DNA from 2 places in the Priestia sp. JV24 genome. Region 1 is predicted to be linked to the other one. Evidence: a T-box and tRNA genes for the amino acid it is inferred to sense, from the RefSeq annotation. Region 1 holds a T-box; the other holds one or more tRNA genes.
The links. A T-box is a leader RNA that pairs with one kind of tRNA and senses whether it is charged. The one in region 1 lies ahead of trpS (tryptophan--tRNA ligase), so its partner is inferred to be a tRNA-Trp.

Region 1 (8,828 bases):
TTAGCTAAATCAATGCCGTCAAACAGCATTTCACCGCTTTTGATTCGGCCAGGAGGCATCGGAATAAGGCGCATGATCGTTTGTGAAGTTACACTTTTACCAGATCCTGACTCACCAACAATTGCTAAAGTTTCACCTTTATTTAAATGGAAGTTAACGCCGCGAACAGCTTGAACTTCTCCGCCATATGTTTTAAATGATACAGCTAAATTCTTTACTTCTAATAAACGTGACATATGAGTCCACTTCCTTACTTACGTAGTTTTGGATCTAACGCATCTCGTAATCCATCACCAATTACGTTGAACGCTAAGATTGTTAAACAGATAAACAAACCTGGGAAAAATAAGCGCCAAGGATAGTATTCCAAAGCAGGTAAGCCTTCTGAAGCCATTGTTCCCCAACTTGCAAGCGGTGCCGGAACGCCTAGTCCCAAGTAGCTTAAAAATGCTTCTGTAAAGATTGCTGAAGGAATCGTTAGTGTCATTGTTACTAAAATTGGACCTGTCGCATTAGGAATAAGATGTTTAAATAAAATACGTTTTGTTGTTGCTCCTAATGTTTGTGAAGCCATTACGTACTCTTGGTTTTTCAACTGCAATACTTGTCCACGTACAATACGGGCCATGTTAATCCAGCCGGTAATGGTCATCGCCAAAATCATCGTGCCTAACCCTTGGCCAAGCATAACCATTAAAATAATAACGAGTAAAAGGTAAGGAACACCATATAAGATATCCGCAACACGCATCATTGTTTCATCCGTACGGCCGCCGCGGTATCCAGAGATGCTTCCCCAAACTACGCCAATGAATAAATCAATTAAAGCTGCTGCTAACCCGATAAATAATGAAATACGAGCGCCTTCCCACGTGCGAGCAAAAACATCACGCCCTAATTCATCTGTACCGAACCAGTGCTCAGAAGATGGAGCCTGATTAGCATTCAGCAAATCATTGGTTGCATAATCATATTTCACCATCAATGGACCAAATATAGCCATAAAAACAAGGAGAACCATTAGTACTACACCAAACATAGCAAGCTTGTTTTTGCGAAAACGAATAAAAACATCTTGCCAGAATGAAAGACTCGGTTTTTCAATCTTTTCTGCCTGAGCGTGGTCAATCCCTGCTGTTTCAAACATTTCTTTAGGAATTTTTGGAAGTTGCTGCATAGTTACTCTCCTTTCTTAGCACCTGTAAGTTTAATTCGAGGGTCAATGAATCCGTATGCAATATCTACAAGCAAGATACAAAAAAGTAGTAAAATACTGTAGAACACCGTTACGCCCATAATCGTTGTATAATCTCGGTTTGAGATACTGAGTACAAAGTGTGAACCTAATCCCGGGATACCAAATATTTTTTCAATAACAAAGCTACCCGTTAAAATCCCTGCTACTAAAGGTCCCATATAGGATACGACTGGAAGCATCGCATTTCGCATGGCGTGCTTAACTGTAATAACGCCTCTGCTTAAACCTTTTGCTTTCGCTGTACGAATATAATCATTGCTTAATACTTCAAGCATACTCGAACGAGTTAACCGTGCGATAAATGCCATAGGGGTTGAAGCGAGCGCGAGAGCTGGTAACACCGTGTGTGCCCAAGATTCCCAGCGTGCAACCGGAAAAATTTGTAGTTTCATAGCCAGAACGTATTGTAATACCGCTGCCATAATAAAACTCGGAACTGAGATTCCTAGAACTGCAATAACCATCGCCGTGTAATCTTGCCACTTATTATGTTTTAAGGCAGCAATAACACCAAGTACTACACCAATAGCAATTGCTATTAAAATAGCTTCCATCCCTAGCATGAATGAAACAGGGAATCCGCCGTTGATCAAATCGTTTACCGTTTGGCCTTTATATTTGAAAGATGGACCAAAATCCCACTTTAAAATTGATGTTAAATAATCAAAGTACTGATGGTACCAAGGCTGGTCTAAACCGTAATACTGATTTAGATTTTTTTGAATTTCAGGGGGAAGCTGCTTTTCTGATGTGAATGGACCTCCCGGAACAGCACGCATTAAGAAAAAGGTTGCTGTTACGATTAGCCATAATGATAGAAACATATAAATAAGTCGTTTTCCTATATATTTGAACACCCTGACACACCTCCATATTTTTACAAAATTCGCGCACAAGAAAGAAAAGTATATGGAGCACCAGGCCCCATATACCCTTTGTCATAATTGATGTTACTTACTCAAAATGAGCCCACTTAATCTGAATGTCTCCAAGTCCAGACATCACAACATCTTTCAGCTGCTTGTCTTGTACCCAAGCGTTTGTGTAGAAGTAGATTGGTGCCACTGGCATTTCATCCATGAAGATACCTTCTGCTTTTTTCAACATTGCCTGACGTTTTTTAGGATCTGTTTCTTTTTGAGAGTCAATTAATAACTTTTTATATTCTGGGTTTTCCCAGTTTGTATCATTGTTTCCGCCTTTTTTATCACGGAACAATTCTAAGAAGTTAATTGGATCGTTAAAATCTCCTAACCAGCCCATACGTCCAACTTGATAATCTCCTTGGTGTAACTTTTCAATGTAAACAGCCCACTCAGAGTTGTCTAACTGTACTTTAATGCCAAGGTTTTTCTTCCACATATCTTGAACAGCTTGTGCAATTTTTGCATGTTTTTCATCCGTGTTGTATGAAACCTTAATTGCTGGTAGTTCTGAAGCATCTTTAAGGCCCATTTCTTTCAAGCCTTTTTCTAAATATTCTTTTGCTTTTTTCACATCATTGTCTTTGAAGTAACCTTTTTTGTTATCTTCAAACATTGTTGGTGGTACAGCCGCCATCGCTGGAACTGAACCGTCTTTTGTAATTTGTTCTGTAATACCTTTACGATCAATTGCATAAGCTAATGCTTTACGAATGTTCACGTTGTCTAAAGGTTTTTGTTCTGTATTAAACTTGTACCAGTAAGTACCTGCAATCTCTTGAATGTTTAATGAACCGTCTTTCTTTAATTCAGGAAGTGCATCAGCCGGTAATTGACCAGTAGGCATACCCGCCCAGTCTAATTCACCGTTTTTGAACATTGAAAGTTCAGTGTTGTTATCATTGATCATGTACATTTCAACTTTTTTAAGTTTTACAGCATCTTTATCCCAATAGTTTTCATTAGGAACTAACTCGATTTTGTCATTATGTTTCCAAGCTTTAAGCTTGAAAGGACCGTTTGACGTATAGTTTTCGCCTGCATTTGTGTACCATTTTTCATTTGATTCAGCAATTTTCGTATTCACTGGGAAGTACGTATAGAAAGCTGTTAATTCTAAGAAATATGGCGTTGGGTTTTCTAATGTTACCTCAAGCGTTTTATCATCTGTTGCTTTAACGGCAACATCATCTAATGAACCTTTTCCTTCATTGGCAGCTTGTGCATTTTTAACATAGTATAATTGATATGCATATTGAGATTCGTTTTTAGGATCTAACGCCCATTTCCATGCATATTCGAAATCTTTTGCTGTTACAGGGTCACCATTTGACCATTTTGCATCGTCGCGAATCGTAAACGTATATTTAGTTTGATCATCGCTGACCTTCACATCTTTCGCCATTGCATTTTCAGGTTTTCCATCTTTACCGATACGAGTTAAACCCTCAAATGTTTGTAATAATACGTTTGATGACGTTGAATCATTAGCTAAGCCTGGGTTTAATGAAAAAGGCTCAGTTTTAATGTTTACGCGAAGCTCTTGCTCTTTTTTCTTTTCGCCGCCATCACTGCTAGCATTTTCACTGCCACCAGATTCTTTGTTAAATCCACATGCAGCTAAAAACAAGCTCATTACAAGCAGCAAACTGAAAAGAATCGACAACCTTTTCTTCATTGCGTGTTACCCCCTATTAAATTTTGTTTGTGTGGCAACCATATTTTTTTGATATGCACTAATTTCTTAATCCTCTTTCAATACAAAATAATCAGTTATTTTTTCACGTAGTAGAGCATTAAAGACCTCACTGCAAAATTATTCTTCTACTCTATGAAACTGTCATCAATTGTTTACATGCTGTAAATCCAATGTATGCGCTTAATATGTAGAAGACTCATTCATTACAAAATTCGCTAATTGAAACAAAACATTGTCTATTTTGTGTTTTCTGAAAAATTAAGAAATTGTAATACCTTTGTAAAAAATATGTTTGTTACGCCTATTATAAATATTTTAAAAATTTATTGCAATACTATTATTTAATGGTATTTTTTTGTCATGGGGGAAAAAACCTTATCTTATAAGGATTGTGCCTACTTGTCAGACTTCTAAAATCTTTTTTGTAGTATAGGTATTACGATAGTATTACAAAGCCATTAGAAATATTAAATAAAAGATTTTTACCAAATCCTCCACCAAATTTTCATCAAGAAATGCTTTAATTAAAAGGTTCTTGTCTTTTTTTGCCGCTGAAAAATCCCAGTAAATTGTCTTATAAAACTTTTTAGTGATAAGATGTTTAAATTCCTGCTTTTTCGCGTTATAATAACGAATAACTATATAATTAAAGCTGTGAAAAAGAGTAGTATGCAGAATTTTCATTTTCAGAGAGTTTGTGGCTGGTGAGAACAAACATTGAAACCTGCAGAATGGACTTTGGAGCTTTCAAGTGCAAAGCTTGAACGTTGACCTCAACGTTACATGAATAAAGATAGTTCACAATTATGTGTACTAATTAGGGTGGCAACGCGGTCCATTCGCCCCTAGCTTATGCTAGGAGCGGATGGGCCTTTTTATGTTGTATCCGTAAATTAGCATCATATATGAGCAGATGAAAGGAAGATTTGATGAAAACAATTTTTTCAGGTATTCAACCAAGCGGTACAATCACTTTAGGTAACTACATTGGAGCGATGAAGCAATTTGTTGAACTTCAACATGACTATAACTGTCATTTTTGTATTGTAGATCAGCATGCGATTACAACGCCTCAAGATCGTTTAGCACTTCGTAAAAACATTCGCAGCCTTGCTGCTCTGTATGTAGCGGTAGGAATTGATCCAGCAAAATCGACTTTATTTATTCAATCGGAAGTGCCTGCCCACACAGAAGCGGGATGGATGTTACAGTGCGTAGCGTATATCGGTGAACTTGAACGTATGACTCAGTTTAAAGATAAGTCCGCTGGAAAAGAAGCAGTATCAGCAGGATTACTAACTTATCCTCCATTAATGGCAGCGGATATTCTTTTATACAACACCGATTTGGTTCCAGTTGGTGAAGATCAAAAGCAGCATTTAGAATTAACGCGTGACTTAGCTGAGCGCTTTAACAAAAAATACAATGATATCTTCACTATTCCTGAAGTACGTATTCCAAAAGTGGGCGCACGCGTCATGTCTCTTCAAGATCCTACGAAAAAAATGAGCAAGTCCGATCCAAACCAAAAAGCTTTCATTACGCTTTTGGATGACGCTAAAACAATTGAAAAGAAAATCAAAAGTGCCGTAACGGATTCAGAAGGTATTGTTCGCTACGATAAAGAAAATAAGCCAGGCATTTCAAACTTATTAAGTATTTATTCGATCCTAGCCAATAAATCGATCGAAGACATTGAAGCGATGTACGAAGGCAAAGGTTATGGTGACTTTAAAGCTGACACAGCCAAAGTGGTAGCTGAAGCACTCGCTCCAATTCAAAAAAGATATTATGAATTAGTTGATTCTAGCGAGCTAGATGATATTTTAGATCAAGGTGCCGATAAAGCAAATGCAACGGCTAATAAAATGCTTCGCAAAATGCGAAACGCAATGGGAATTGGCCGTAAACGTTAAAAAAAACGACTGCTATGCAGTCGTTTTTTTTAATTAACTTTTGGCTCTTGTTCAATTTCCCAAAGTTTTTCAAAGAAAGGTTGTCCTTTTACTAAGCGCTCGCATAATAATTTATGCTTCGGTGACCACCCTGACTTCGTTTCATCGTATAGCTGACTCCACACGTCTTGAAACGGCATCTCTTGAATATCTTCGTACTTCGTTGGATTCCACTCCGTGTACCAGTAGCGGATTTGAGCTGTATTTTTTGTGGTATGTAGCTGATCAAGTGCCATAAATAACAGCTGTTTTAGCTGACGTTCTTTACGTGTTAGTCCTCTCATCGTTTCAGGAGACGGTGAAAGAATATGATGCTCTTTTTTATTCAGCTCGTCTTCACTGAACTTATATTCTAGCTCTTCTTGATCCGCAATCATCTCATAGACTAACTGTTCCTGTCTTGGAATTAAGCGGCTTTTTCGAATCGGAATATGATATCCCATCGTATCAATTGCTAAAATATTCGTTCCATCTGTAACAATAAAACAATATTCAACCTGCGTGCGTTCATGATTTTTCCGAATGTATGCTTTCTGATAGACATCTTGTAGTAGTTGTTGAGGTAGCTCGGAAAGATCATTTTCAATGTAATGAAATAAAAGCGGATTTACTTTTAATAACGGTGCTTGATCGAGCAGTTCTACACAATCGTCTTTTCTCCACTCATGGAAATGACACACATTATAACCGTTTTCTTCGCCTTCAAACCAATTAACCCATACATCATGAAGATATAGCATAATTTACCCCTCACTTACTATCTGTTTGTTATCCATCAGTATAGGCAGAGAAAGGAATTTTTATTCCAAATGATGTTATTTTTCTAAAAATTAATTGTAAAATGCCTTCGTTTTTGGTCATTATTCAAATGCACTTGTTTTGAAGCTCAGATATAACGCCAGTGCTAATGATTGCTAAAGGCTTCATGAGCTATATTCACCTCTATAAGCAGAAAAAAATCCGAGTTTCTTCTATAGTAATAGGTTTGTCAGGAGGTCTGACAAACCTAAAAAAATCTATCACACTTTTGTGATAGATTTTTAACGAAGAGATTTGGGATTCAAAGCATCTTTTAATCCTTCACCAATGAAGTTGATAGCTAGGATCGTAAATGTAATAGCTAAACCTGGCGGAACCCACATCCAAGGCTTATTCTGCAGCACATCTGATTCCCTTGCTTCTGTCAGCATATTCCCCCAGCTTGGCGTATCAGCCGGCACGCCAAAACCGATAAAGCTAATCGCTGACTCAAACACAATAAGGATCGCCATCTGCAAACTGGCTTGAACCACAATCGTTGAAAACACATTTGGCAGCAAATGTTTAAAAATGATTTTAAACGGGCTGCACCCAATGGAAACGGCTGAAAGCACATATTCATTTTCTTTTTCAGCCAAGACTTTGCTTCGCACCAGCCGGGCCGTACTTCCCCAGCTTAAGAAACTAACAACTAGGATGAGCGTCCAAACGCCTGAGATCTTTCCAATTAGGATTGTATTTAACACTACAACGAAAACAATTAGCGGAAAGTTTAATACAAAGTCTGTAAAACGCATTAAGAATTGATCCACTTTGCCTCCGTAATAACCCGCAATCGAACCAATAAGAGTTCCGATTAAAATAACGAGTGTTGTACAGGCAACTCCAATCAGTAACGAAGTTCTTCCTCCATACAATGTACGTGCAAATACGTCTCGCCCATTTGTATCCGTTCCAAACCAATGCTCACTAGAAGGCGCTGCATTCATCGCCATATAGTCGATACGTGTAATATCTGCTTTTGTAAGCAGCGGTGCAAAAATGGCAAGAAGCGTAATCACAATCATGAAAGCTAAACTTATCATGGCTAGTTTATTTTTAACAAACTTCTTTCGCGCAATCGCCCATGGAGAAAGGTTTTTAGGAGCTTTCATATTCACTTCTGGCTGTACATCTTTTTTCGTTACAATTTCCATACTTTCTCCTCCTAATCCAAACGAATACGCGGATCTGCTACGCCGTATAACACATCTGCAAGTAAATTTCCAAGTAGCGTAAGTACTGAAAATAGCATTGTTAGTGACATCATTACAGAATAATCCCGGGTAGACACAGATTCTACAAATAACATTCCAATACCTGGGTATGTAAAAATTGTTTCTGTAATAATAGCTCCTCCAATTACTGTTACAAGGTCAAAACCTAAGAAGGTGATAAGAGGAATCATGGAGTTGCGTAGGATATGAACATTATAAATTTTAGATTCTTTTGTCCCTTTTGCTCTAGCAGTGCGCACAAAATCTTTGCGACTGTTTTCAATAATATCATTACGTAAAAACTGCGTATATTGAGCAGTTGACATCAGTCCCAATATTAAAGCTGGGAGAATAACATGATGTATTCTACTTTGTATATATGCCCACGTTCCTTTTTCTAATCCAACTTCTACTGAACCGCTAAACGGAAACCAATCTAGCTGAAAAGAAAAGAAATAAATCCCTACAATTCCAGCAATAAACGAGGGAACCGCTAATGCAAAATAGTTATACCCTGCAATTAGATTATCTCCTAAAGTATACGGTTTTTTACCTGCATACATCCCCAGTATAAAAGCAAATACATAAGTAATAAATAATGAAGTTAGCGCTAAAAATATAGTATTAGGCATACGTTCTTTTATAATTTCAAGTGTCGGCAACTTATGTGTTGTTGATTTTCCAAGATCTCCTTGAAGCACCCCTTTAATCCAAGTCCAATACTGTACATAGATAGGATCATTATATCCAAGCTTATCACGCATCTCTTCGATATATTTTGGATCTGTCTTACTTGGGTCAATCATGCCCCCAAAAGGGTCCCCTGGCATCATTTTTGCCAGGGAAAAAACTACAAAGGAGATTAGAATCAACATAGGAATCATTCCTAAAATACGTCTTAATGAGTATTGTAGCATCGTTGATTCTCCTTCTTTTAATTATTCTGTCACTGACCACTTATGTGAATCTAGGATGATT
Region 2 (8,828 bases), on a different contig from region 1:
TTTGAGCCCCTTTATCTTCGTAATAAATAAGGCAATCTACGGCGATTTTCTCTTTTGTTTTATACTTTTTTGCATGAAATAAGTCCGTTTTATAATAAATAGTGGAGATACTATGCAGTTTTGCCCATAGCTTATGCTCTTGCTTCACGCGCAAAATCGGCTGCATTAATGCATCATCATCTTGCTTTAATCCTGTTAAAAACATATTTACGACTTCTGCCGGCTCAGCTTTTAATGCATATTCATCAAGCTTTCCTCCTGCTTTTAATACCATTAACTGATGACCTGGATCCACATTTTGAGACTTGTGAGTCGTACTTCCTGCAAAATGAATGCAAAAATGACCGGGGAACCCATTGTCAAGCGCACCGGCTCCGTGAGGCATTCCGTTCATGGAAGCTGCAAGCATTTGACCTTTAAACGGAATAAGAACAGCTCTTCGGTTCCAGCTCCATTTTCCATTATATAAGTGCTTCATTACTTTCGTATCTTGACGTGTAAGCGGCTGAACATCTGCATGGTGTGAGCCTGCTCTTCGCTGCACGTAAAAGTAAAAACCCGTTTCTACATCGATCACTTTAAATTTTTTCCCCTTCGGCAGCAAGCTTTCTACACGTTTCCACTTTAATACTTTTCCAGTGTCACTTACCGGAAAGTACGTAAGGTTTTCTTCTGCTTTCATCTTTTGGGGATGCACAAAAAAACTAATAAGCATAAAGACTAAAATCATTAATTTTGTCATTGTCTACCCTCATTACCTTGTAGTTTCTCTATGTAATATGCGAAAGTACACATACAATTATAAATAGAAATTTTTACACGCTAAGCTCATGGAAAATAATACAAAGAAGAGCTTGTGAATCCTATACATTAAACGGTTCATTTTATTCATACTAACAGGTGAAAGCGAGGTATATGATATGAATTTCACTTGGATGGTTGGACTTTTAATGCTTATTCAACCTCTTTCTACACAAGACCACCTATCTATTACTCATGACGGTAAACCAATTGAACGGATTGAACGGGAGAAAGTGGCCGTACCTCTTCTTCCTGTACCTATGGTTGATCATGATCGATACAACCTTCTTCTAAAAGAATTGGATAAAAAGACATATAGAGAGCCCATAAATGCCCGCATTGATAAAAGCGGACAAATTGTTCCTGAGCAAGCGGGTGTCAAACTATATCATAAAGATTTTGCGGAGAAATTTTATACTTATTTTTTTAACGGCGGTACGTCAACATTAGAAATCCCGACGCTTCCTGTTCCGCCTCGCGTAGATAAGGAGCTGCTTGCAACGATTCGAATTAAGCAAATCGGTCATTATCATACAGTATTTAACCCTCATAATAAAAATCGTTCTCACAATATTTCTCTTGCAGCTGAATCACTAGACAGCAGCGTTATATTTCCTGGGGAAGTTTTCTCTTTTAATCAAACCGTTGGAAAAAGAACGGCAGCAAAAGGGTATATGCGTGCGCCAATCATTGTAAAAGGAGAGTATTCTGAAGGAGTTGGAGGAGGAATTTGCCAGGTTTCTTCTACTTTATTTAACGCCGTCGATAACGCTGGCGTAACGATTACGCAGCGCTACTCACACAGCCGCAGCGTTTCCTACGTACCTCCTGGGCGAGACGCTACCGTCAGCTGGTATGGACCTGACTTTCACTTTAAAAATACGTATAGTGATCCTTTGTTGATTCGAGCGCAGGTACACGGAGGAGTCGTAAGCGTGGCCGTTTACTCTACTGATGCGATTGAATATAAGCCTCGCCGCGTGCCTTGGGCTTCTATTGACCAATTGCCGAAAGAGAAGAAAATTGAATCGCATGTTGATACTGAGCCTGCTGATTAATCATCTCTTCCAGCTTTTTATAATGAACACAAAAAAGCCTAAAGGGTATCCTTTAGGCTTTTCAGTGATATAATTAGCAGCCGTATCCGCCACCATAACCACCGCTATAACAACTACATCCGATAATTACTAATAGAATAAATAATACAACTAATAAAGCGAAACCAGAACCAAATCCACATCCAGCATTAGACATACAAGCACTCCCTTTCAACGTAATTTTCTGTTGCTAAAACAAAGAAGGTTCAAACATGGGGTGTTTCTCATGGATAGCTTATTGTATGTCTGCCTAGACGTTTTGGTTTGCTGTTCTGCTCATTTTTTTAAAATTGGGCTTGTTTTCGTCTTTACAACTTGGAAAATGCAATTCCGTAAAAGTAAAGCTCATTTCCACTCTTCTTTTAAAATCGCGTAATAATATTCATCCCACCATCCTTTATCAGTTGGAATACATTTTTTAAAATACCCTTCTCTTCTCATCCCGATTTTCTCCATAACACGATAAGAAGACGTATTCTCAGGTTGACAAGTAGCAATAATCCGATGCAGTTTCATTGTGTTAAAACCATAGTCCACTATTGCTTTTGCCGCTTCTGAAGCATATCCTTTCTGATGATAGAGAGCATTGAATACCCAGCCAATTTCATAAGTATGGTCCCCAAAATAGTTAAAAAAGACGATATGACCAATTATGATGTTTTCATTTTTTAATACAACTGGAAAGTTTTTAACGTTTCCTTTCATATTTTCATTTACAAATTTCTTCGCATCATCCTTACTAAAAACACCTTCTGGTATGTACTTCATGACATTAGCATCAGATGTATATGCGTAGACCTCCTGCCAATCTTCATAGTTAAATTTGCGTATTAGTAATCTGTTAGTCTCAATGTTCATGTGGTTCTCCCCTATCTCAAAGCTATCTTTCTATACGCTTGTTTCGATAGTGAAGAGATAAAAACCTCTTTGCACCAAGTTGCTGTTGTTTTTGGTGCCGCTTCTTTAAAACAAGATAAAGTGACTCCGCGAAAAAGAAAAACAAAAGAGAAAAAAGGACAAATAATTCGGCCACTTCCATTACACGAAACGGGCTTAAAGCATTGTATAGTGCCTGCAGTACGTTCGTTCCTTGAAAAAGATCAATTCCTACAGAAAGAGCGAGCAATGAACAAACAGAGTCTTCTCTTAAGAATCTGCTGTCTGAGAACCTTACCTTTATTAATAGGTACTGCTACTTTATTTAAAATTAAATCTCCTTCACAACTAGCGTATCCTTTAGGCATCATTGTGTTGTTTTTGTCGATTACCATCGCTAGTAATTTTTAAGAACATCTTTATGAAGGGTTACACGTAGCGAGATTTCTTTTACATATGCCGCTATTTTCTATCGTACCCATACTGCTTCTGATTATCGCCTTTTTGAAAAATAGGAAGAAGCAACACAGATCGTGTATCTCTAATAAATAGAAAAATGGCTTAATTTATCGAGGTGATTTTTTTGTATATATGGTTTTATGATCATTTTGTTAATACCATCTTATTTCCGCTTACTTGTATCATACTAGTGTGCCTATCATTAGGACTGTATGCATACTTTAAGCTGAAAAAAATAAAAAATTGATACTAGATGGCTATTTCCCTCATTCAAAACAAGAAAGATACAACAAGATAAAAAGCTACTGTTATTCCCGCTGCAATTAAAGCTGGCTTTAATTTATACTTGGCATATTCAATAACCGATAAATCTAATATTTTGGCGATGGTATTCGTATCGTCGCTTAAAGGTGAAGAAAACGCTCCAAATGAACCGCTCGCAAACACCGCACCGATAATCAATGGCAAAGAAAGATCTGCAGAACTTGCAAGCGATATGCCAAGCGGCATTAAGATCCCCCACGTTCCCCAAGCAGATCCGATAAAGTAAGAAATAGCGGCTCCAAAGATAAACATGAACGGAGTGACAAACATTTGAGGAATCCACTTAGAATGTGCCGTCACAAAATTTGAAAAACCTAAGTCTTCTGTAACAGCGGATAATCCCCATACTACCGATAACAGCAGAATAACGGACATTAAGTCATTGCCTCCTGTGATAAAACCATTAAGCAAATTCTGTAATGTAAAGCGCTGAAACAAGAAAAAAATGAGGGTAATTAACGTAGTGATAATTAAAGCTACTACCATCGCTTCTAACACGTCTGCTTTAATAAATGCTTCAAAAAAGCTGTGGCTCTTATGATGCCCGCTCCACCATGTTAAAAGTAAGGTAAGTGAAATCACAACAAGTAAAGGTACTAACAAATTCCAAGGCTTAGAAGGCAAATCCTTCGACACGCAAGGATGACAATCATGCCAATCTTTTTCGTCTTCTTCCTCAAGCTTCATAGGAGCCGTAGATGTTGAATGATGAAAAAAGCTGAAATAAATCCCTACCAGAATAATCACAATCGAAAAGAAGTTATACGGAATGCTTTGAATAAACAAAGAATAAGCGTCTTGTTTTATGCCTTGATGATCAATTGCCATTTGAATGATTGAGACCATATACCCTACAAATGCCGTTGCCACAGGAATTAAGACGATAACAGGAGTAGCAGTTGTTTCAATAACAAACCCTAGCTCTGCTGTCGTCATTTTCACCTTTTTGAGTAATGCTCTCATAATGGGCGCGATCGTCACAAAACGAAATGTGGGAGCACTGAATGTTCCAATGGTTGAAACATAGGTTAAAATAAGAGCTTTTTTTCTTGTATCAATTCTTTCTGCAGCTGTTTCTACAAAACCCTTCACTCCTCCAGCCATCTTAATCATTCCGATAAGCCCTGAAAATGCGTATAAAAAGACGACGATTTCTATATTACTTTTATTTCTAAGAGCTTGTACAATGTAGTGAAGTAGCTTTTCAACACCTCCGACAATCGAATGATCAATCAAATAAGCGCCTACTAATAAGCCTAGAAACAACCCTGGCAGCACTTGTTTGGTGAAAATAGCTATTGGAATAACAATTAAAAACGGTATAATTGAAAACCAACTAGATTCCATAGGACTCTCCCCTATCTTAAATACCATATTAGATGTCTTCACGTCGTTCATTAGCTTTTAATGTAACCCCAATATTATGTGTATATTCACGAAAACAACACGTATAAGCAGTACTGCTTTAATAAACTATTTCTGATTAAAAACAGCATAATAAAACTCTTTATTTCTACAACAAAAAAAGCAGTTTGCACATGCAAACTGCTTTTGAAAAGAAGCGGAAGACGAGGTTCGAACTCGCGACCCCCACCTTGGCAAGGTGGTGTTCTACCACTGAACTACTTCCGCGCGTATATGAAAGTAAAGATGCGGGTGAAGGGACTTGAACCCCCACGTCATAAGACACTAGATCCTAAGTCTAGCGCGTCTGCCAATTCCGCCACACCCGCGTGTGAGTTAAAAGATAACTCCAAAATGGCAGGGGCAGTAGGAATCGAACCCACACTGACGGTTTTGGAGACCGTAGTTCTACCTTTAAACTATGCCCCTAGAAATGATTTCTTCAAAAGAACCTCGTTTATTAACGACGCTATATTATAATAAAACATATATGAAATTTCGTCAATAGGGCTTTTTAAGAATCATAACTAGTACTAGGGGTTTCAAAAAAACTGTGAGGCATATCACAGTTTTTTACACATTCCCTTCCCCAGCTGCAGTCCTCTTTAATCTCCGCTATTTGTTTTTAAAGACTCTGCTGTAACACAGTACTATACAAAATGTCTCCAAAATCGCGTGAAGACTGAAAGGATATGTAGGAGTGCAGACTTTACAGGAGGGACATTTTTTTGAGAATCCGTATTAAGATCAACAGGTTCTCCCTCATTTCCTACAAGCGCACTGTGAGAAATCTTAGTTTCAATAGCTCCTGTTAGCTCGGCTGCAAATTCTTCACTATCTATCATAACCATGGATTCAGTATTTAAAAATACAGAACGTGAATCTAAGTTAAAAGAACCAACTGCACTTAAACGCTGATCATAAACAACAGATTTCCCGTGAATTGAATAGGGCTTTTGATATTCATAAAGCTTCGAACCAGCTTTTATAACGCGATTCTTTACTCCCAAGTATGCAGAAAAAGCCATAGCATTTGGAGTGGATGTAATAGAATTAGTTAAAATAATTCTTTGCACTTTTGGTTTTACTTGCTTATCTATATACTGTTCCATCTCTTTTGTTGGTACGATATAAGGGCTTTGAACAACAATGGATTTTTCAGCTTGTTGGGAAAGCTTAATAAATGTTTTCCATATAAAAGGGCTTTTATTTATTCGTTGAATAGGATTTGTAATAAAAGAAACCTTTCTTGTAGGCATCGTTGATTCTCTCCATACAATATAAGGATGGACAAAAGGTTCATTTGCTTTTTTTGCCTCTTCGTATTGATCTATTAACAATTTCTTGCCTGAAAGGCCCCGAAATTGTTTAGTTTTCTTGAGCTTTGGAAAAGCTTTGCGGGTATACGGGTGGTTCCATAATTTCTCTACATACTTCTCCATTGAGACAATGACACTATAACTTTCTTGCTTTGTGTTATAAATTAGCACATCACGGTCATAGACAAAATTTTTATTTGGTTGACTGGCCAAGTATTTATCTCCAATGTTTCGTCCTCCACTAATACCTAATTGGCCATCGACTACTATTATTTTATCGTGAAGACGATTATGCCATGTCCAAGGTTTAAAAATAGTGAAGGGCTCATAGTACTTTAATTCTATATTATTGTGGAAAGCTAAAGCATAAAGAACATTTTTTCTCTTGCCTTTTAACCCATGAGAGATCCCGTCTAACAGCACGCGAATACGTATACCTCGATCCGCAGCTTCGAATAAAGCGCCCATAAGTAAATCCGCAGAACGACCTTTACCGATGGAAAAGTACGCAATATCAATTGTATGCCTCGCTTCTTGAATCATCTGCATCCGAACAAGCCCTGAAAAATAACCGTTTTCCAAAAGCATAACTCGATCTGTGGATTCTTTCTTCCCGTAAAAATTCTCAGTATTCATTAATTTTAGGTCTTTTCCCTTATGCAAAGGGACATAAAACAGTACCACTGCAGTTGCGAATATATATATGAAGTACAATACGACAATCATTATTAGTATATTTATTAGCATGTTTCCTGTCACAATCCCTCTCCATTCTTATCGTTTCTTTTTATTAGGATTCTTACTTTTTTAACTTCTATACCTTTTAAAATAAGAATGGAATGATGGATTATTTGTTACACCCCTGTTGATTTCCGTGCAAGTCTTCGCCTTTCCTCCCAAACAACAGCTAGAAGCAATTATATACACGAAACTTACGTTTACACTATCAATAAAAAAATCCGAACGCATTCGATTCTCCATCAAGAATCAAACGTGCTCGGATCTTCCTTCAAATAACATGCTTTTGTTCCAGCCTCTTTCAAATAGATATGATTATTGTAAAAATAATTCTCAATTTTTTCTTTATACATATTTAAGGAGATATATGCTTGATTATGGTTTTAAGATAACTTTTGTACATTCATCCTGATGATTGTTAAACATTTCATAAGCTTCACTCGCTTGATCAAGAGGGATTTTATGAGAAATTATTTCTGTAGGATCAAACTCCCTATCTGTAATTTTTTTGAATAATTCTGGCATGTAATGAATTACTGGAGCCTGTCCCATTTTTAAAGTGATGTTTCTTTCAAAAATGTTCCCAAGAGGAAACATATTATATATTGATCCATATACACCTGTTAGCTGAATTGTGCCAAATTTCCTTACTGCTTTTAGTGCAATTTGAATAGCACTTAACGTTCCTCCTTGCAGCTTGAGTTTCTGTTCAATCGCTTCTACTGGTGATTTCTTTCCATCCATTCCTACACAGTCAATTACAACATCTGCTCCACCACCGGTTACCTCTTTAATATAGCTTCCCATATCGTCGTATTTATCAAAATTAAAGCACTCTACGTTATTCATTTGTTTAGCTCGTTTTAATCTATATGGAACGTTATCAACAGCGATGACCCGTTTAGCACCTTTCATCCATGCAAACTTTTGAGTCATTAATCCAATGGGGCCGCTGCCAAGAACCACTACTGTATCCCCAGGTCCAACTCCGGAATTTTCTACACTCCAATAAGCGGTTGGCAGAACATCAGACATAAATAACAATGCCTCATCTTCAAGCTCACAGGAGGGCGGAATTACAAATGGCATAAAATTCCCAAAGGGAACACGTAATAGTTCAGCCTGTCCTCCTGGGTGATTTCCGTATCGTTCAGTGAACCCGAAGTATCCTCCTGTATCGATTTCCTTATTAGGATTAGAGTTATCACATTGACTTTCTAAATCATGCTGACAATAATAACAGGTCCCGCACGAAATATTGAACGGTAAAACTACTCTGTCTCCTTTTTTTACTTTTGTTACCTCTGGACCCACTTCTTCTACAATCCCCATTGGTTCATGGCCAATAACGTATCCTTTTTCAGCAGGGAGAGCACCTTGGTAGATATGTAAATCCGAACCGCAAATAGCTGTAGATGTAATCCTAACAATAATGTCGTCTTTTTTCTTCAAAGATGGATCTTCTACTTCTTTTACTTGGATATCCTTTGCACCTTGAAAAGTTACTGCTTTCATAATCATCCTCCTTAATTAAATTACTACTCTATACCCTTAATGCCCCAAAATATGTATATGTATGGGTGGAAATTTATTTAGCCTTCATTTAGATTAAAAAATGAGCGTAAATACTGCTTACACGACAAAAAAAGCAGAAGTTCATTACCTTCTGCTTTTACAATTTATACTCTCTATTGTGAACCTGCCTAAGTAAAACAGCGGCTCTTTTATTGATTAAGATCGTTCTCCATATCTTTTATATCTTGCTGAAACTCTGTTAAACGCTGACGCTGTGTTTCAGAAGCATTTTCAA

Region 2: it encodes a tRNA-Trp, which carries the amino acid that the T-box ahead of trpS (tryptophan--tRNA ligase) is inferred to sense. The anticodon was not compared.

The regions. Positions count from the first base shown of each region.
Region 1 is NZ_JAPCIN010000010.1:79,352-88,179, reverse strand. It holds gene OK414_RS03315 (ABC transporter ATP-binding protein) at 1-236, opposite strand, end outside; gene OK414_RS03310 (ABC transporter permease) at 251-1,177, opposite strand; gene OK414_RS03305 (ABC transporter permease) at 1,180-2,115, opposite strand; gene OK414_RS03300 (peptide ABC transporter substrate-binding protein) at 2,213-3,859, opposite strand; T-box leader at 4,526-4,730, shown strand; gene trpS (tryptophan--tRNA ligase) at 4,807-5,796, shown strand; gene OK414_RS03290 (YjbA family protein) at 5,826-6,575, opposite strand; gene opp4C (oligopeptide ABC transporter permease) at 6,876-7,790, opposite strand; gene opp4B (oligopeptide ABC transporter permease) at 7,802-8,767, opposite strand; gene opp4A (oligopeptide ABC transporter substrate-binding protein) at 8,789-8,828, opposite strand, start outside.
Region 2 is NZ_JAPCIN010000015.1:409,729-418,556, reverse strand. It holds gene OK414_RS11485 (hypothetical protein) at 1-742, opposite strand, end outside; gene OK414_RS11480 (VanW family protein) at 921-1,859, shown strand; gene OK414_RS11475 (YjcZ family sporulation protein) at 1,933-2,055, opposite strand; gene OK414_RS11470 (GNAT family N-acetyltransferase) at 2,244-2,756, opposite strand; partial or broken gene OK414_RS11460 (spore gernimation protein KB) at 3,078-3,326, shown strand; gene OK414_RS11455 (Na+/H+ antiporter NhaC family protein) at 3,504-4,904, opposite strand; tRNA gene OK414_RS11450 (tRNA-Gly) at 5,118-5,189, opposite strand; tRNA gene OK414_RS11445 (tRNA-Leu) at 5,209-5,290, opposite strand; tRNA gene OK414_RS11440 (tRNA-Trp) at 5,317-5,390, opposite strand; gene OK414_RS11435 (phospholipase D-like domain-containing protein) at 5,612-7,006, opposite strand; gene OK414_RS11430 (zinc-dependent alcohol dehydrogenase) at 7,394-8,533, opposite strand; gene OK414_RS11425 (hypothetical protein) at 8,743-8,828, opposite strand, start outside.